Regions from separate parts of the Gilliamella sp. B2911 genome, predicted to be linked through region 3. Evidence: riboswitches for the same ligand, from Rfam matches in the RefSeq annotation. Region 3 holds a riboswitch; each other region holds the start of a gene.
The links. A riboswitch is a leader RNA that binds a small molecule or an ion and turns the genes downstream of it on or off. The one in region 3 is predicted to bind thiamine pyrophosphate.

Region 1 (6,988 bases), on a different contig from region 3:
TAGATCATAACTGCCCAGACAAACAAGGCAGGGTTAATCGGTAAACTTCAAATCTCATTATTGGATTGAATCTCAGCTAAATAATCACAAAACTATCAAAAAATCGCGGTTTTTATGCCTTATTAGCTACATCATTTGATATAACAATTTGCGTTTGATATAAGGCCTTCGTAGCAATAACATTTATTATTAAAAACCATATCCGATTACTTAAAATAGATTCACATAAAAAATCTTATCATTTTATTTACAAAATATTATCTGAAACCACGGTACACCAATATTTAACTCACTTGTTATATATGTTAGATTATTTGCTCCTTTCATATATAAGCAGGTAGGCTGATTTTGAATCTTTCTCCAAAAGCTTTTCACTATTTGGGTGTTATCGCAACACTTGCATCATTAGGAATGTACGTATCGTATATCCCACAAATTATCGACAATCTTCATGGATTTAAAGCTAATCCAACTCAACCTTTAGCGGCAGCAATTAACTGCTCATTATGGGTCTGTTATGGCTTATTACGACAAAAAAAGGATTGGCCAATTGCAATAGCTAATTTTCCAGGAGTATTATTTGGTTTAACCGCGTTTATTACTGCTTTATAAATTCTTGTTTTAACTCCCTTATATTTTCTTTATACAGCATAATATATGCTGTATTTTTTTATAATCACAATTTTTGTGAAATAGGCTAGATAATGGTTACTCAAAAATTGAGAAATCAGAGAAGATTAAAAATTAACCTTGCATATAACTTATTAATTATTATATTGTTATTGAGTTATCAACAGGTTTGTTAAATACTTATCAAATAATAAAGTGAATAATTTAATCAATTAATTTAATTTATCGATTTACTATTGTTATCTAATAGTGATTAGACTATAGTAAAAGTCAGCCTATTTTTTAGGCTGGATTCATCTTCAAAATCTATCAGAATGTTATTTATATAAAGATTAACTAAATTTGATGATTAACAAATGAGTTTTATAAAATAAGGAAATCACCATGGCTGATATTAATCTTTCCGATGATTTGATAAAAGATTTTATCTACTCAATGTACCGTAAAGAGGTATTATTAAATTTAAAAGGTGTGGTTTTGACTGAAGAAGATCGCAAACAACTCCACGCAAAAAGAGACTTTGTAAATCAATTATCTGAAGCCGAATTATCCGATATTCGCTCATGGGTTCTAGATAAATTAAAATTACTCGAAAACCAACACCAAGAGCAGAATTAACTAAAAAATCTATACTAAGCTAGCTTTTTCAAATCTATTGATAAAATTTATTTGCAGCGTTATTCAAAACGATATGGACAGTTTAAACAATCGTTTTATAATGCATCAGTTACTCGATAATCTTAAGGAAAGATCATGAAAAAGTTAGCAGTAGTTTTATTATTAGGTCTCCCAGTTATTGCATCTGCGTCCAATTGTGACGAAATTAGTGCAAATATCGCCGAAAAAATTAAAAATAACGGTGTTAATGAAAATAGCTTCCAATTAAAACTTGTTCCTCAAGGTGAACAAAATATTGAAGGTAAAATCGTTGGATCATGTGATCGAGGTAAACAAAGCATTGTTTATATTCGTACACCATCATCAAAATCAGTTAAAGATGAGCCTGAAACACCTGTTGAAATCACACCACAACCTGTCGAGAGCGACAGCCCTAGTAACGCTCCAGTTCAAACGCCAGCTTCGGCACCAGTAGAAAAAGTTCAAACTCCAGAGCCGACTTCTACCGAATCTCAGGAAACTGAACAAAAAGCAGAATAAAGAGAAATTTAAGTAACCATTTTATAAATTTTATAATTTGTTTAACCGGGGTGCTATAGGCTGAGATTATACCCGTTGAACCTGATTCGGTTAATACCGACGAAGGGAGTTTAAAACACGTCTATTATAGAAATCTGTTTAACTCCTTATAGCGAATTTGTCAAAAAAGGAGTCATTATGCCATCATTTAACTCACTGATTGAATCAAGCGAGTGGAAACACTATATTCAACATGATTTTGTTCAACAATTAGGAAAAGGCACATTAGACTTAACCTGTTTTCAATACTACCTGAAACAAGATTATCTTTTTTTAATCAACTTTTCCCGAGCTTGGGGACTTGCAGTATATAAAAGTCACGATATTGCTCAAATTCGGCAATCATTAGAGAGTTTAAAAACCATTGTTGAAGTTGAACTTGATCTGCATATTGAATATTGCAAAAAATGGCACATATCTGAATATGAACTAAGCACATTAAAGGAAGCCAAAGCCAATAGTGATTATACACGTTATGTGCTTGATATAGGATTACACGGCGATATATTAGATATACACATAGCGATGGCGCCCTGTTTAATTGGGTATGGCATGATTGCTAATTGGATTCAAGGTTGGAACGAAAACAACCCATATCGCTCTTGGATTGAGATGTATGCCAGTAAGGAGTTTCAACAAGCAGTACAAAAAGAAATTGCTTGGATAGAAGGACAATTACTTAATATTAGTGAAAACCGATTTAAACAATTAAGCCAAATATTTAAGCAAGCGACGCAACTGGAAATAAATTTTTGGCAAATGGCATTAGATAAAAGTGACTAGTAAACAGCATGTTTTACCAGTTTAGATAAAACATGCTGAGCATGAATTATAAAAGTTGTTGATAGTTTTGCTTGGTTACATCATCCCAAACACTTGCTTGGACTTGCCCAATATGATGTTGTTGTAAAAGCAACATAGTTAGTCGAGATTGTCCAATCCCGCCACCAATTGTCTGTAAAAAATCACCATTAGCTAATGCTTTATGCCAAGCATATTGCAGGCGATCTTCATTATTGGTTAATTTTAATTGACGCTTTAACGTCTCAGGATCGACGCGAATACCCATTGACGAAATTTCAAAACCACTATTTAAAACTGGATTCCAAACTAAAATATCACCATTTAATCCTTTAGAACCCATCTCATTATCGCTACTCCAATCATCATAATCAGGGGCGCGCACATCGTGTTTTTCTTTATTTGACAAATCACCGCCAATACCGATTAAAAATACTGCGCCTAACTCTTTAGTAATCGCGTTTTCGCGCTCTTTTGGTGACAAATTAGGATAACGTTTTAATAACTGCTCACTATCCATAAAAGTGATCGACTCTGGTAAAAAACAAGAAAGATGATATTTTTCTGAAACCACTTTTTCTGTAGCCTTAATGGCACTATAAATCTTCTCTACCGTCTGTTTTAAATAAGCAAGATTGCGATCTTCAGGACGAATCACTTTTTCCCAATCCCATTGATCGACATAAACAGAATGAATAGGGGAGAGCTTATCTTCATCAGGGCGAAGTGCTTTCATATTGGTATAAATACCTTCACCAACTGGAAAATTATGTTGGCTCAAGATTTTGCGTTTCCATTTAGCGAGTGAATGAACCACTTCAAATTGTGCATCAGGAATACTCTTAATATTAACCTGAACCGCCTTCTCAGTTCCAGATAAATTATCCTGAACACCATCACCAATTTGACTTAAAAGTGGGGCTTGAACTTCAATTAGTGATAAATTATTAGCTAATTGCTCAGCAAAAAATTGTTTAACAAAATTGATCCGTTGTTGCTGCTCTTTAAATGATATCGTCATGTCTCATCTCAAAAAGTGAATGGGTTAGTGACGATAAATTAAACTAGAAAACAGAAATATGCAAGTTAGAACATATACGGACTTTTTATAAAACGCTAAGCACTATAATCAAATTCACGGATTTCCGATGCGGGCAAGGACTGCATCACACATTAAACGTAAAAAATGAAATCAAATTACCCAATAATACAATATATTAGGTAATTATGCTTCATCATATAGGTAAAAGATAATTGAGTTAATTATTGATTAAAATAGGTGGAAACAATATGGGTTAAATTTGGCTTTTGCCATTTTGCGATGAACACAAAATTAGGTACTATAAATGGATACCTTTTGTTTCCAGCCATAGTAAATTCAAATTTGCTGGTAATCCAGCCTTTCTTGAACTTGAAATTTGAAATTGACGTCATTGGTATTCGAATAACATCATTCGTTAAATCTGCACCGAGAGTTAAGCCAATTAAAATAATTTCATCGGAATTAAAATAAATAAGGTAGTGTTTAATATCAAAAGCGGCTGCGCCCTGAAAAAGTGCAAATCTCCAAAGTTTTGGGTGGATAGAACCATAAATTATTGATGAGCTATTAAAATCGGGTAATTCAAGTTTTTCAAATAAGGCTTTTATTTTTTCTAGTTTTAACCCATCATTCATGTTAATACTCCCTTGCGTTGAAAATTTACTCTTAATTAACACATTGTTTTTATTAAAAATCGAAGATTGTAAGAAGTTGAGGGGATTGATTATAAAACGAACAAAAACTAATTAAAATAGAAATGTAGTAAAAGATCATAACTATCATTTAGAAAAAATTCAGACTTACGAATGGATGAAATATGATCAGATAAGTTATTGCATAAAATCCTTTCGTAAAGGGAGAGGATATGTATTTAAAAATTAAATAGTCGAAGAAATCGTAATAAGCGATTAAGCGGCTTAGCGACGTTTGAATTACCCGCGGTTTGAGGTTTTTATCGCAAAAAAAGTTGAGGAGCGGGGTTTTTGGGGTTCTAAATTTCACTTAAAAATTATTAAATGATCAAAATTCTTGTTTTAAGCCCTAAAATAAAATTTTCAGGATCAATCGCTCTAATTTTAAAGATTTGTAATTGAAATATATTTAATTAAAACAAAATCTAATCAGTTAACTTTCAGATCCTTTTTAGATCCTATTTACAAAAGTTAACGTAAATGAGTGAAAAAAAGTGTTGCATCGTGTTTTTCCAATCACTATACTTTTTATACGGTTTTAGTTACAAGGCTAAAATTTGATATAAAAGTATAAAATCACAAATAAATCAAAAAATTACTTGACAAGGTAGTCTAAAATGCATTATAATTTTCAACAGGCAACAGGCAACAGGCAACCTGGCCAACCTATCTTTTAAATTCGTCTAAGTCCAACACCCAGTTTAAATTTTTCACTGAAACTTATTTTTCCACTCAATCAAGTGAAATTCTGCGAATTTTCGCGCGATCGCTTCCGCGATCCTCTTCTCGATCTTTTTTCCGATCGTTTTCCGGATCCTGTTTTCGATCCTTTTCCCAATTATCCCGGCAGATTGTTTTTTTCGTGGCTCTTTTCCTTCCTTTTTCCAGTCATGCATTAACTTCACAGACAACTAGGAATGCGATACAGGGTAGTGCACCTTATCTGACTTTCGACGGTGGTCGTACTCGTGTTGTTGATACTAACGGTCTGCTTGGGATTACTCTATCTGACGGAGCTAATTACACGCCTTCTAACAATTCATCATCTACAACCCCAATCGTCTTACCGGTTGCGGGTCAGAGTTTTGCTGATATTCGTATGTTCGTTCCTACTGATACTAATTCAGTCGATTTAAGTACACTTATCGGTCCTCCTAATAATTATTGGGGGGATGATGATGGAGATTCTGGCGTTAGTGCTACAGGTTCTTTGAGTTTATCTATTGTCGATAAAAACAATCAGTCAGTATCACGTAATTCCGTGCTAACAATTTGTAACGCACCTTATAGGATTAAGTTATCCAGTACTAACGGTACATTATCTACTCGTTACGGATTTCCTAATCGTAGTACTTTCAGTGCCCGTAGTGAGATTTATTACGTCAATCCTAAGGCTGGGGCGGTGGTTTGTTTTACCAGACCGGATATGTACTATAGTACAGGTCAATATGCTGGCCCAGCTTCAATGTGGGACCCAGCTAATGGTTTTATCCCTCAGTCAACTTCTCCGTCACTTTACGGTAGAAACTTTCCTACAACTGGTCTTAATGGATTGTACTTTGATTTACTCATTAGTGGTGTAAGTCAGCCATTGTCTTGGTCTCCTGTTTCTCATGGAGGTATCACTGCTACTATGTCTAATCCTACTGCTACAAGCGTACGCGTTACTTTAAGTGGTCCTTACGCTACCACATCCCAGCATAATTCAGACAGTCCTATTCCTATTTCTAAACCTACTTTGCCTCAGACCTTCGAGTTGGTCGGTCGTGATAGTAATGGTACTCCTGTTGTCAAATATGGTTTTACTTTGAAGCAGTGGTTCGTCCACCGTGGTTTTAAGCGGGGCTATTATCCTCAAATCTTATCTTGGTGTAATAGTCTTGGTTATCGTCTTGTTAAGGTAAAGGATTTAACCAACGCATCTTGTCCTGCCGCCAATTCTGACTGTCGTGGTTTAGTCACCGCCACCCCTTCCGCACCCCATAATGGTTACATGCGTCATATAGGTTCTGGCTTTTTCTCGGAGTGGGGTAATATGTATGGCTATTCAGGCGTTGGCTTCTACGGCGATTGGCACTGGACTAGTGACCGGAATAGTAGTTCCCAGTTTCGCGTGAGCACAGACAGCGGTATCGTGGGTTGGTACTCCATCCTCAGCAACAACTCCGGACTTTGCACCTATCCTTAGTTTTTATTTCTTCGTCCTTAATCCTTAGACCGGGGGTGGGGGTGATAAAAAATAGTGTTGAGTCATTAAAAGTAAGCTGACTCAAGGAGTCAACGTCGTTTAGCCATAAAAAAAGCGATTTTGCGGCTAAGCGACGTTTGAATTACCCGCCTCGGCGGGTTTATTTTTGAGGTATTTTATCTCAAAAAAAGTTGAGGAGTGGGGTTTTTAGGGGTTCTAAATTTCACTTAAAAATTATTAAATGATCCAAATCACTAAATTTCTAATTCAAAGCCCTAAAATAAAATTTTTGAGGATCAATCGCTCTGATTTTAAAGATTTGTAATTGAAATATATTTAATTAAAACAAAAATTAACCGGTTAACTTTCAGATCCTTTTTAGATCCTATTTACAAAAGTTAACGTAAATGAGCGAAAAAAAGTGTTGCATCGTGTTTT
Region 2 (6,988 bases), on a different contig from region 3:
TGATGCACTAAAAAAGTTTTCATATACTTCATTGGCACGGATTGTCGATGAAGTATATAGCTGTTGAAAATAGCGTTTGCCGAAAATACTACATTTAGCTTTCTAGCCTTTTCCTGCGGTGTCCCACCATTGATAAAAATGGTGAGTAGGTCCAATTCCTTTACCAATTTTCAAATTATCTGCATTTTCAATGGCACCTTGTAGGTATTTTTTTGCTTGTTTAACGGCTTCTTCTAACTCATATTTTGGTAGTAATGCTGAAATAGCTGCCGATAATGTGCAACCTGTACCATGAGTGTTTTTAGTTTGGATACGTGGTGATGCCATTCTGATGATCTTTGTTGGCGTGATTAGATAATCCGGACTTTCTTGACTTGGCAAATGTCCCCCTTTCATTAATACTGCCTGACAGCCTAATTTGAGTAGCTCATAACCCTGTTGTTGCATTTCATCTTCGTTTTGTGCCTCATGACAATCAAGTAATGCTGCTGCTTCTGGAAGGTTAGGGGTGATGATGGTGGCTAATGGTAATAGCAATTCTCGAATAGCGGTAATGGCATCATTTCTCAATAAAGGATGCCCCCCTTTGGCTATCATTACCGTATCAAGAACAATATTGGCAATAGGATTATTGCTTAATAGATGATTAACCGTGGTTACAATCTCTTTATTCATCAGCATACCGATTTTAACGCTATCAATATGGATATCTTGATAAAGTGTGTTAAATTGAGCCTTAACAAATTCGGGTGGCACTTGGTATATGCTATTAACACCTTGTGTACTTTGTGCGGTTAAAGCAGTAATGACTGACATCCCATAAGCGCCAAGCGCTGAAAAGGCCTTTAAATCGGCCTGAATACCTGCACCGCCACTAGGATCGCTACCAGCTATAGTTAATGAAACTGTTGTCATGGTTTAATTTCCTATCTTGCTTGTCTTATTTTTCTAATCAAATCAGATGTGGCCTTAGCAATATCTCCTTGCCCGCAAATTGCGGATACAACGGCAATACCTTCAATGCCAGTTTGAATCACTTCAGTTAAATTGTTTACACCGATACCACCGATCGCAACGGCAGGGCATTGTTTTGCTTTAACAAGTTCAGTCAATTGGGCGATGCCTATTGCTTTTGCTGCATCTTTTTTGGTGGGGGTTGGATAGATAGGGCCAATACCTAGATAATCGACTAGTTGCCAAGGAACGCGCTCAAGTTGCGAATAATTAGAGACTGAAAGCCCTATCCATTTATCTTCTCCAATTAATCGTCGTGCAACTTCGACAGGTAGATCGCTTTGTCCAACATGAACACCATCGGCATCGACAGCTAAAGCTATATCAATATGATCATTAATCAATAGTGGAACTTGAGTGTCGATTAATACTTCTTTTAAAGCTTGGGCGGCTTTATACCAATTTCTACCTGAATATTCTTGTTCTGAACGTAATTGAACGGCAGTAACACCATTTTCAACTGCAAACTTAGTGGTATTAACCATACCATTTATGCCATCACAAAGTACTGGATCAAGTACTAAATAGAGTGTTAAATCAAGTTGCTTCTTCATCAAAAATCCTTATTTGTGGTGAAAAGAGAAAGTTGGTCAATAATTGACATAGCAAAAGTACCTAGCCCTTGCTGTTTATTAGCAAGTTCACCCGCTTTTTTCATCATAAAGCAGGCTGAAGCAGTAGCCTTTAAATGATCTTCAGAACTTGCAATCAATGCTGCCACAATCGCAGATAATGAACAACCAGTACCAGTTACTTGTGTTAGCGCGATATCACCCCCAACAATGCTATAAACCTGCTCACCATCTGTGACATAATCGGTCTCACCTGTTATTGCAACAATGGTTTGATATTTCTTGGCTAATAGCATTGCCGCATCTAATGCAGAATCAGTAGAATCCAGCCCATCAGGCCCTTTTGATGATGATTGTTGACCACTTAATGCTAGAATTTCTGAAGCATTTCCTCGAATAACTGTCGGTTTAAATGTTAATAATTGCTTAGCAATTTCAGTACGATATTTCAATGCTGCTCCAACTGCGACAGGATCTAATACCCAAGGAGTTTGATTAGCTTTTGCGGCGGCTAGTAACATGCTTTTAGCGCTGTGACTATTGATCGTGCCAATATTAATTAACAAACCATTTGCAATGGCAACAAAGTCCTCAACTTCTTGCTCAGCTACCACCATCGCTGGTGAAGCCCCAATCGCCAAAAGAACGTTAGCGGTGTAATTTTGTACCACATCATTGGTAATACAATGGATTAAAGGTCGCTTCTGATGAACTTGCTCAATAAAAGGAATGGCATCTTGATTTGAAAATAATTTAATGACCGACATATTCTTTCCTTATCTAATAAATAATATTAAGGGAAGAATGTGTCAAAAGCGGTAATTAAGACAGAGACTTCCCTACGCTGGCATGATCCAGATCAGGTTCAACGGGTAAATTCTCAGTTTTTTGCTCTAACAAAAAACACCCCGAGTCTAAATAACAAATTTGGATAAAATTGAATCTATTATGAACTGAGTTTAAAAATTAAACAAGTTATTGTAATAATCTTTCTATATCACTAATGGCTCGTCTATCCGGTAAGAAAATTATTAAATGATCGCCATCTTCAATCATTAAATCCGTATTTACTATAATTACATCTTCACCACGAACCACGGCACCAATCGTAGCACCTGAAGGTAATTTTAAACTGTTAATATTTTTACCGACTAATTTTGAATTTTCCGCTTCACCACGAGCAACTACTTCGACAATTTCCGATTCACCTTGGCGTAATGAGACAACTTTAACTACACCCGTTTGCCTAACATGGCTTAGTAGTTCTGAAATAGTGGCATGTTGTGGTGAAATCGCGATATCAATAACACTATCGTTAATCAATTCTAAGTAGGCTTGTCGCTGGATAAGAACGATGACTTTTTTTGCCCCCATTCTTTTTGCCAGCATAGATGACATAATATTGGCTTCATCATCGCTAGTGACCGCCACAAACAGATCGGTTAACTCAACTTGCTCTTGTGATAATAATTCTTGGTCTGATGATTCTCCATGTAACACGGTGGTATTAACTAACTGCTCAGCTATTAATTCAGCTTTTTCTGCATTACGTTCAATCAACTTAACTTGATAATCATTCTCTAAACGTTTAGCTAAAGCAATGGCAACGCCACCGCCACCGCTAATAATAATACGTTTATAAGGTTTTTCTAGCCTTTGTAGTTCACTGGTTACTGCTTTAATATTGAGGGGAGGGGTAATAAAATAAACCATGTCTCCAGCTTCAATTAAAGTCGAACCTATTGGGCGAATAAAACGATTTTGACGATAAATAGCAACAACACGCGCTTCGACATGTGGTAAATGCTCTTTAAGTTCGGACAGTTCGCTCCCCACTAACGCACCACCGTAATAAGCGGTTACAGCAACCAAACATACACGATTATCATAAAACGAAGCAAACTGTAGAGCACCAGGATATTGAACTAATTGGCTAATATGATTTGTAATTAAGTTTTCAGGAGCAATAATATGATCGATGTTGATACAATCTTTATTGAAGAATGGGTATCTTTCATCGTTATATTCAGGAGCACGGATTCTAGCAACTTTTTGTGGAATATTAAACATCACATGCCCAATCTGACAAGCCATCATATTGACTTCATCAGAATTGGTAACGGCAACTAACATATCGGCTGATTCCGCGCCAGCACTCTCTAATACTTGTGGGTAAGAGGATTTACCGCAAATGACTTGTAAATCAAAACGCTCTTGCAAAGATTGCAATTTATCATGATCTTCATCAACGACAGTCACATCGTTCTGCTTTTCAGTTACTAGATATTCAGCAAGTGCACTACCAGTTTGGCCTGCACCAAGAATGATAATTTTCATAATAAACCTATTATAATCAAAAGGCCTCAAGCTAACTCATTATTAGAACAATAGAGCTCATATCAATTAAAGCCGTTTGATATTATTTAGTAATAATCGCAATCTTATTTTAGATTATACAAAACCGATTGCGTCATAAACCTTCTTCAACGTAGGCTCTGCTTTAGCGCGAGCTTTTTGTGCTCCTTCTTGCATAATTGAAAGAAGATAATTTTCATCATCTCGATATTGATGATATTTTGCTTGTAAACCGGTTAACATCTCGATAACTTGATTTGCCACCTCGGTTTTTAGATGACCATACATTTTGCCTTCAAACGCTTTTTCAAGTTCAGCAATCGGCTTACCTGTAATACCTGTCAAAATATCTAACAGATTTGAAACACCGGCTTTGTTTTTTGAATCATAACGTACAACAGGTGGTTCGTCTGAATCGGTCATTGCCCGTTTAATCTTCTTCTCGACATCTTTCGGATTCTCAAGTAAACCAATAACATTGTTACGATTCTCATCTGATTTAGACATCTTTTTGGTTGGATCTTGTAAAGACATCACACGAGCACCTACTTTAGAAATAAACGGCTCAGGAACAGTAAAAATATCGCCATAAAGTGCATTAAAACGCATAGCGATATCACGTGATAACTCGAGATGTTGTTTCTGATCATCACCTACAGGAACTAAATTAGCTTGATATAACAAAATATCAGCAGCCATTAATACTGGATAATCAAATAGCCCGGCGTTAATATTTTCAGAGTGACGAGATGACTTATCTTTAAACTGCGTCATACGGCTCAGTTCACCAAAATAAGTATAACAGTTCAACGCCCAACCTAATTCAGCGTGAGCTGGTACTTGTGATTGAACAAAAATAGTACTTTTTTGTGGATCGATACCACACGCCAAATAAAGCGCTAACGTATCAAGTGTTGCTTTTCGCAACTTATTAGGATCTTGACGGACCGTGATCGCATGTTGATTGACAATACAATAAACGCAATCATATTCATTTTGCAAAGACACCCAATTCTTCAAAGCCCCTAAATAGTTGCCTAATGTTAGTTCTCCTGATGGCTGAGCGCCACTAAATACAATTGGTTTACTCATAATTTATTCCTAATTTATACTCATTATTTTTTTGCATCAGCCTTTGGCTGAGGTAATAAGGTTAAAATATCTTTAAAATCATCAAATAAAAAATCAGGCTTGCTAGATGCAATCGACACCCCATAATTATAACCATAACTTAATGCTACAGTCGGGCAATTAGCATTTTTAGCAGCAGTAATATCATTCTTTGAATCACCAACAAACAGCAACTGATCACTAAACAATCCAAAGGTTGCCATGACTTGATAAAGTGGGGCAGGGTGTGGTTTCAACTTAATCACATCACCACCACCAAGTACCAATGAAAAGTATTCTTTAATACCTAATGACGTCAATAAAGCAGGTAAAAATTGTGCAGGTTTATTGGTAACTAAAGCTAAGGGATAATGATTTTCATAAAGCGTTTTTAAGGTTTCTTTAACATGCGGGAATAGCGTTGTTTGCTCATCCATAACCTTATCATAATGATGATTAAACAACTGTTTCGCTTTATTGAAATCCTCTTTAGACGGATTGCGACCAATCACGTTGAATACGCGTTCGAGCATGACATCAATGCCATTACCGACCATGTTTTTTACTTGCTCATTAGTAACGGTGGGTAACTCCAAATCTGCTAACATCTTTTGTGCAGCTAAGGCAAGGCTAGGCACACTATCGACTAAAGTTCCATCTAAATCGAAAGCAATAGCTTGAATATCATTTAACTTAGCCATGGTTAACACCTTCTAATTCTTTACGCATTGCATCAATTACGGCTTTATAATCCGGTTGACCAAATATTGCCGAACCAGCAACAAACATATCAGCACCCGCTCTGGCAATTTCAGCGATATTATCAACTTTAACACCACCATCAATTTCTAAACGAATCTTTCTGCCAGACTCAATAATGCGCTGTTTAACTTGTTGCAATTTTTTTAGAGTACTTGGTATAAATGATTGTCCACCAAAACCTGGATTAACGCTCATTAATAAAATAATGTCGACTTTATCCATCACATAATCTAAATAATCTAACGTCGTTGCAGGATTAAGTACAATTCCCGCACTGCAACCATGATCTTTAATTAATTGCAAAGAACGGTCAAGGTGAATAGTAGCTTCAGGGTGAATAGAGATATTAGTTGCGCCAGCTTTGGCAAATGAGGTAATTAAATCTTCAACCGGCGAAACCATCAAATGAACATCAATCGGAGCCTTAATACCATAATCACGAAGAGCCTTACAAAACATACTACCCATCGTCAAATTTGGTACAAAATGGTTATCCATTACATCAAAATGGACAACATCGGCACCAGCGTCTAATACTTTCTGCGTATCTTCTCCAAGACGAGCAAAATCAGCGGATAATATTGATGGTGCAATAATAAACTCTTTCATAACATACCTCTACTAATAAAACCTTATACATAAAATAGGTTATTTTTGGTACAAGGCTAATATTTCATCAATTTTTTTGCGTCCTTCGCCAGCACAGCTAATTGAGCGTCGCATTTCTGCACGGTAAAGATGGCGCGCTTTACTATATAACGTTCTGGTATACTCTGTATCGTGATTTGATAGTAGTACAGGAATATTTTTTTTATAAGCTATTTTTTCAGCTAATTGTGACAATCGCTTATGTTCTTCAAAACCAAAATTATTGGAATAATAAGCCGTAAAACCGATAGATTCATTTGGAGAAAGATAAGGCGGATCACAATAAATGACAGAATTGCGTTTTGCCATTTTCATTGCTTCATGATAAGGAGTACAAATAAACTCAGCTTTTTGTGCTTTTTGAGCAAAATAGTAGAGCTCCTTCTCAGGAAAATAGATAGTTTTGTAACGTCCAAAGGGTACATTAAAAAGCCCGCTATTATTATAGCGACATAAACCGTTATAACAGTGGCGATTCAAATAGACAAACAAAAGCGATCGTAGATATTGATCTTTACTATAATTAA
Region 3 (6,988 bases):
CCGCACGTGTACGACCACCGTCGAAAGTCAAATAAGGTGCACTACCCTGTATCGCATTCCTAGTTGTCTGTGATGTCAATGCGTGACCCGAAAAAGGAAGGAAAAAGACCACGAAAAAAACAATCTGCCGGGATAATTGGGAAAAGGATCGAAAACAGGATCCGAAAAAGGATCGCGAAAAGGATCTGAAAAAGCATCCAGAAAACGATCGGAAAGAGGATCGCGGAAGCGATCGCGCGAAAATTCGCAGAATTTCACTTGATTGCGCGGAAAAATAAGTTTCAGTGAAAAATTTAAACTGGGTGCTGGACTTAGACGAATTTAAAAGATAGGTTGGCCAAGTTGCCTGTTGCCTGTTGCCTGTTGAGAATTATAGAACATGTACGACAATCCTGTCAAGTAGTTTTTTGATTTATTTAAAATTTTACACTTCTAAGTTATGTTTTAGCCTCGTAACTAAAACCGTGTAAAAAGTATAGTGATTGGAAAAACACGATGCAACACTTTTTTTCGCTCATTTACGTTAACTTTTGTAAATAGGATCTAAAAAAGATCTAGATGATAATTAATTAAGCGCTGTTTTAATTAAAGATTATCATTATTACAAATCTTTAGAATCACGGTTATTGATCCTAAAAAAATTATTTTAGTATTAAAAATAGTGGTTATGATCATTTAAAAGTTTTAAGTGAAATTTAAAACCTCAAAAACCCGGCTCCTCAACTTTTTTTAATGGAAAAAACAGCTACTAAAAAACGCCATAGTTTAAAGCGGAATTATTTATTTGAGACAACATTGCAAAACAGAATTTAGAACCTCAAAAACCCCGCTCCTCAACTTTTTTGATGGAAAAAACGGGCACTAAAAAGCGCCATAGTTTAAAGCGGAATTACTTATTTGAGGCAATATTTCAAAACAGAATTTAGACCCCAAAAACCCCGTTCCTCAACTTTTTTTTACGGAGGATTCTAATTCTGAATAATAACTTATCCCTAACAATTTAGCTATCTCTTGATTTTCAGCTAGCTGTTTTGGTTCTGCATTAAATATGACGTTTCCATTTTCAATAACCACACAGCGGGAAAAATGGCTAAGTGACTCATCCAAATAATGCGATACCATCATTAAGGTCAGATTAAATTCACTACAAACCTGATTCACCAATGCCAACATTTCAAAGCGCAGAGCTTGGTCAAGAGCAGAAAATGGCTCATCTAATAATAATATAGGACGATGTTGTATAAGACAGCGAGCCAAAGCCACGCGTTGCCGTTGGCCACCCGATAGCTGTTCGGGATAGCGATGGTTAAAGCCTTCCAGCCCGACACGAACCAGTATATCATTAATAGTCGTTTGTTCAGCTCGACTCAGTTTTAATGTCGGCTTGATGCCTAAAGCAATATTTTGTTCAACCGTTAGATGGCTAAATAAGTTATTTTGTTGAAATAGCATCGAGACAGGGCGTTTACCGGGTAACGTTGTCGTGACATTTTGGTTATTTAAGATGATTTGTCCTGATTTAGGAAAGATGAACCCCGCAATCAAGCTAAGTAATGTACTTTTGCCCGCGCCACTTGGTCCGACAATAACAACCCGCTCTTTAGCAGCAATATTTAGCGTAAAGTGCATGTTGAAGTTGTCATATTGATATTCAATTTTTTGAAGTTCGATCATAATCCATCACAACCAATAAACTAAAGGATAAAAGTAATAATATCGCTGCTGTCACAATACTTTCTTGATAGTGATAATGCGATATCTGTTGGTATAAATAATACGGCAAAGTGCTCACTGATTCCCCACCAAATAATGCAATTACTCCAAAATCACCCAATGACAATATGGCAGCAAGGGCAAAACTCATCAACATAAGGCTTTTTAACCCCTTAAAATCGACCAAATAAAAATGCGTTATACCATTGATATTAAGGGTTTGGGTTAATTGCCAATAGCGTGCAGTAATATCATACATCGGCGTAGCTAAATTTTTAAGGATGAAAGGTAGCGCCATTAACCCATTACAAACCATAATTAATAAGCAGATAAAAACAGTGTGATGACTATAACCAAATAACAATAAAAACAATCCCGATGCTAATACCATGTTTGGTATGGCTAATATCAGTGAGGCAACCAGCATAAGCCGATTACTTAATTGACGTTGTTGGTTAATCAATAGTCGGCAATTGGTCCATAGCAAAAGTAACCCAAGTAACATCGCTATCATAGCGGAACCTATAGCAATAAGGATTGAATAGAGTAAGGCTTGTTGCAACATCGATGTGAGTAATGAGATTTGGAAAAAATAGAAACCTTGAAAAAGTATGGTAATCATCGGAGACAGGATAAATAATCCCCCTATTACGATAATGATCATGCTAATCATTTTTAGCCAATTGGTTATCGGTAATTGATAGTTGGACTGACTAAATTTAACACTCAGCTTTCTATCATTTCTATTTATTTTCTGCATCAAGCTGATAAAAACAATACAGCAAACCAACTGCACGCAAGATAGCAATGCGGCTTGTAATAGATCAAAGTCTCGCACCGCTTGATAAATAGCCACTTCCAACGTGGTGTATTTTGGACCACCACCCAATGCAAGCACTATGGCAAAACTCGAAAAACAGAGCATAAAAATAAGTGCTGCCATAGGTAATATTTGTCTACGAAGTAACGGCCATTCAAGTAATTTAAAATAGGTAAATGTTGAAAAATTAAGTTGTGCCGCTAACTGTCTTTGTTCTATAGCAACACTGTTTAATGTTTTGTAAAAGAGCACACAAGCATAAGGAAAATTCAAAAAAACATGAGCCAACAAAATACCTTGCAAGCCATAAATAGGAAATGAAAATGGGATATGCAGTACTTGGCAAATGTAAGCCAGTAAACCTTGTTGCCCATATACCGACAACAACCCTGTCACAACCACTAAAGCGGGTAAAATAAAGGTAATTGGCATTATTTTTATCAGTAACTTTTTACCTTTAAAATCAATAAAGGAGAGCGCCTTAGCCATTAATATTGCTGATGCCAGCGAAAGTATTGTCGATAACAAAGCTTGATAAAAAGTGATCCAAACAATATGAAGTACATAACTATCAAGATAAATCGTCAAATTTCCTGACTCCAAGGCAAATCGCCAAATAGCAATAAGTGCCGAGCTTAAAATGATGAGTATTAAGCTCGCAGCACTTATTCCGGGTAATAACGATTTAAATTTTAACATTGACGATACGGGATCTATTGACTAATTGCCGATTGCCATTCTCGAATCCAAGCTTTTTGATGTTTTTCAATCTCTGCTGGCTCAAATTCTAACGATTTATTGACCGAATTAATTTGCGCAAAGGCATTAGGTAGATCCGTTTTGATAATCGGATACATCACATTTTTCTCAGCAAATTGGTGTTGGACTTCAGGTGTCAGCAAATAACGTAAAAATTGGCGCGCTAGGTCAATTTCTTGACTGTATTTAATAATTCCGGCGACTTCAACTTGACGATAGTGTCCTTCATCAAAAATAGCTGCTTCGTAGTGATGCTCGTTTTCATTAATGATATGTGCCACTGGCGATGTACTGTAACTAAGTACAAAATCCGCTTCGCCTTTTAAAAACATACCATAAGCTTCGCTCCAACCTTTGGTGACCGTCACCGTGTTTTTAGCGATTTGTTGCCAAGCTTCTGCTGCTTTATCACCATAAACTTTTTTTACCCAAAATAGTAAACCAAGTCCTGGTGTACTGGTTCTTGGATCTTGGTAGATGATTTTCCAACCGGCTTTATTTTCAACCAGTTCATGTAAAGAATGAGGTGGATTTTTGACTTTGTTATTATTGTAGATAAAAGCAAAATAACCAAAATCATAAGGCATAAAACTATCATCCCACCAATTGGTGTTGAGATTGTCGGGTTTAGCGATTTGATGAGGAATAAGAATATTCGCTTGTTTGGCTTGCTCTAATAGGTTGTTATCTAACCCTAAAATAACATCCGCATTCGTTTTATCGCCTTCAAGGCGAATACGATTTAAAACTGACACACCATCACCTAATGTCACAACCTCAAGTTGGCAATTGCACTGGGCTTCAAACCCTTTTTTGATTGCCTCACCGGGTCCCCATTGTGACATAAATGAATTATAGCTATAAACCGTCAAAGTGGGCATTTCTGCATTGGCTAATGGGCTAAAAAGTGAAAATAGAAAAATAACAGGTAGTAAAAAGTTTTTACAAAACATTTTGCCTCCAAAAAAATAGGTAAAAGACAAAAGGTTTGAGCAGATATAATAACTCAAATCCCTCCGCTGGCATTATCCAGTTCAGGTTCGACGAGTTATGTCAGTCAATCTGACACTCTCAGCCCACTAGGGCACCCCGTTGAGAACGACATTAGTTTAGAGGGTGAAGGTATAATTGTAAATAGTTACCCTCAACGGTTGCCTACAAACTTATCTACGATTTTGGAAAAGAGTAACTGCCCTTGATCAATCTGATAGCTTGATAAAATTCCCGCTTAGCCCCATTTGTAATCAGAAAATCGATTTCTTGCTTATTTAAGGAGTGAGTGAGTTTTGCATATTCATTCTAAAGGATATTTTCACCATGATTATCATAGTATTTTGTCAATTGTGAATCTGAGTTCTTGCAGATGGTCTTGAGCAAACACCAACGTTGAAAAGAGCAAAAGGATATTGATAATCAGGTAGTTAAATAAATTTCGGCACCTGTTTTCTCTTTATTTTTTTATCTATTTTATAATTAAGTTAATAAATTACATCTAAATAAAAAAATTTTTGTTTATAAAAGAATCAGCTATTTACTTGTCCTTAACTAATCCCACAGTGACAATTTATCAATTTATCAGTATTATATTGGGCATTTTATTTTAATCGATTAGGTTCAGTGTGAATATTCAACAACTATTAACACAACGTGTTTCTCAAGCAATGATTATGGCGGGTGCTGATAAAAACTGCGACGCTTTAATCAAGCAATCAGCTAAAGCCCAATTTGGTGACTACCAAGCAAATGGTATCATGTCTACCGCTAAAAAATTGGGAATGCCACCACGAGCATTAGCTGAAAAAGTTTTACAACATCTTGATATTGATGATATTGCCGATAAAATCGAGATCGCCGGTCCTGGTTTTATTAATATCTTTTTAAAAGATCGTTGGATTGCTGAACAAAACGAAGTCGCGCTAAATAGTGATAAACTGAATATTACTTTACCAGCCAAACCACAAACTATTGTGGTTGATTACTCTGCACCAAACGTAGCAAAAGAGATGCACGTCGGCCATTTACGCTCAACTATTATTGGTGATGCTAGTGTCCGAGTATTAAGCTTTCTTGGTCATAATGTTATCCGTGCCAACCATGTTGGTGATTGGGGAACCCAATTTGGGATGTTAATCGCCTATCTTGAAAAAATGGAAAACGAACATGCCAATGACATGGAACTTTCAGATTTAGAATCGTTCTATCGCGCAGCGAAAAAACATTACGACGAAGACGAAGCCTTTGCCGAAAAAGCCCGTAATTATGTCGTAAAACTTCAAGGTGGTGACCAATATTGCCGTGAAATGTGGCGAAAACTGGTGGATATCACCATGACACAAAACATTGCCACATATAAACGCCTTAATGTCACCTTATCGGTTGAAGATACAATGGGCGAAAGCATCTATAACAGTATGCTACCAGGCATTGTTGCCGATCTAAAACAGAAAAAATTAGCGGTTGAAAGTGACGGTGCCATCGTCGTATTTCTAGATGAATATAAAAATAAAGAAGGCGAACCAATGGGCGTTATTATCCAAAAACGTGATGGTGGCTATCTTTATGCAACAACCGACATTGCCTGTGTAAAATATCGTTACGAAACACTTCATGCTGAACGTATTTTATATTATACCGATTCACGTCAACACCAACATCTAGAACAAGTTTGGGATATCGTACATAAAGCGAAATATGTACCAGAATCCTTAAAACTTGAACACCACATGTTTGGAATGATGTTAGGTAAAGACGGCAAGCCGTTTAAAACTCGTTCAGGTGATACCGTAAAATTAAACGACCTGCTTGACGAAGCAACAGAGCGTGCAGAAGCACTCATTAAAAGTAAAAATCCCGATCTTTCTCCAACAGAACTTGCCAAAGTGATTGATGCAGTAGCGATTGGCGCAGTGAAATATGCCGACCTATCCAAAAATCGTACCACCGATTATGTTTTTGATTGGGATAACATGTTGTCATTTGAAGGCAATACTGCACCATATCTACAATATGCCTATACACGCGTACTGTCGGTGTTTAGAAAATCAAATATCAACGAAGATAGCTTAACTGGTAATATCAATTTAGGCACGGACAAAGAGCGAACATTAGCAATTCGATTAATTCAATTTGATGAAACCGTTTCAACAGTCGCTGCAGAAGGCACACCGCATGTGCTGTGCGCCTATTTGTATGATATCGCCACCCTATTTTCTAGCTTCTATGAGCACTGCCCAATTTTGGCAGCCGAAAATGAAGACTTGAAACATAGCCGTCTAAAACTGGCATCTTTAACAGCAAAAACCCTTAAAACCGGTTTAGATATGCTTGGTATTAAAACGGTTGAAAAAATGTAACAAAACCAGCCACCGATATTGCTCAATATCGGTGGTATATCGCCACTTAAAAACATCTTAAAAATTTCAGCGTTTAAAATTGAGGGAAGTTTTATAAAACGAAATTTATCCCCAAAAAATCCTCAACTTTTTGATATAAAAACACAACTAAACACCACAACTTAAAGCTGGATTATTCATATAAAACAATATTAAAAAGTAGGATTTAGAACCCCAAAAACCCCGCTCCTCAACTTTTTTTGTAATAAAAAAATAAACCCGCTGGTAATTCAAACGTCGCTAAGCCACAAAATCGATTTTTATGGCTAAACGACGTTGGCTCGTAGCTTACTTTTAATTGCTT

Region 1: it holds a riboswitch for thiamine pyrophosphate, as region 3 does, so the genes downstream of both, tenA (thiaminase II) here and thiB (thiamine ABC transporter substrate binding subunit) in region 3, are expected to answer to the same signal.
Region 2: it holds a riboswitch for thiamine pyrophosphate, as region 3 does, so the genes downstream of both, thiM (hydroxyethylthiazole kinase) here and thiB (thiamine ABC transporter substrate binding subunit) in region 3, are expected to answer to the same signal.

What each region holds. Positions count from the first base shown of each region.
Region 1 is NZ_JAFNNA010000009.1:16-7,003, reverse strand. Features, by position in the region: gene J3U27_RS08255 (SemiSWEET family transporter) at 349-612, shown strand; gene J3U27_RS08250 (hypothetical protein) at 1,015-1,248, shown strand; gene J3U27_RS08245 (DUF1161 domain-containing protein) at 1,384-1,788, shown strand; TPP riboswitch at 1,825-1,913, shown strand; gene tenA (thiaminase II) at 1,966-2,610, shown strand; gene asnA (aspartate--ammonia ligase) at 2,657-3,649, opposite strand; gene J3U27_RS08230 (hypothetical protein) at 3,892-4,305, opposite strand; gene J3U27_RS08225 (hypothetical protein) at 5,225-6,550, shown strand.
Region 2 is NZ_JAFNNA010000002.1:305,600-312,587, forward strand. Features, by position in the region: gene thiD (bifunctional hydroxymethylpyrimidine kinase/phosphomethylpyrimidine kinase) at 103-915, opposite strand; gene thiE (thiamine phosphate synthase) at 927-1,568, opposite strand; gene thiM (hydroxyethylthiazole kinase) at 1,568-2,353, opposite strand; TPP riboswitch at 2,406-2,507, opposite strand; gene trkA (Trk system potassium transporter TrkA) at 2,562-3,923, opposite strand; gene trpS (tryptophan--tRNA ligase) at 4,038-5,033, opposite strand; gene J3U27_RS03445 (phosphoglycolate phosphatase) at 5,057-5,752, opposite strand; gene rpe (ribulose-phosphate 3-epimerase) at 5,745-6,422, opposite strand; gene J3U27_RS03455 (Dam family site-specific DNA-(adenine-N6)-methyltransferase) at 6,462-6,988, opposite strand, start outside.
Region 3 is NZ_JAFNNA010000012.1:82,663-89,650, reverse strand. Features, by position in the region: gene J3U27_RS09950 (hypothetical protein) at 1-112, opposite strand, end outside; gene thiQ (thiamine ABC transporter ATP-binding protein ThiQ) at 946-1,674, opposite strand; gene thiP (thiamine/thiamine pyrophosphate ABC transporter permease) at 1,652-3,232, opposite strand; gene thiB (thiamine ABC transporter substrate binding subunit) at 3,247-4,245, opposite strand; TPP riboswitch at 4,286-4,394, opposite strand; gene argS (arginine--tRNA ligase) at 4,912-6,645, shown strand.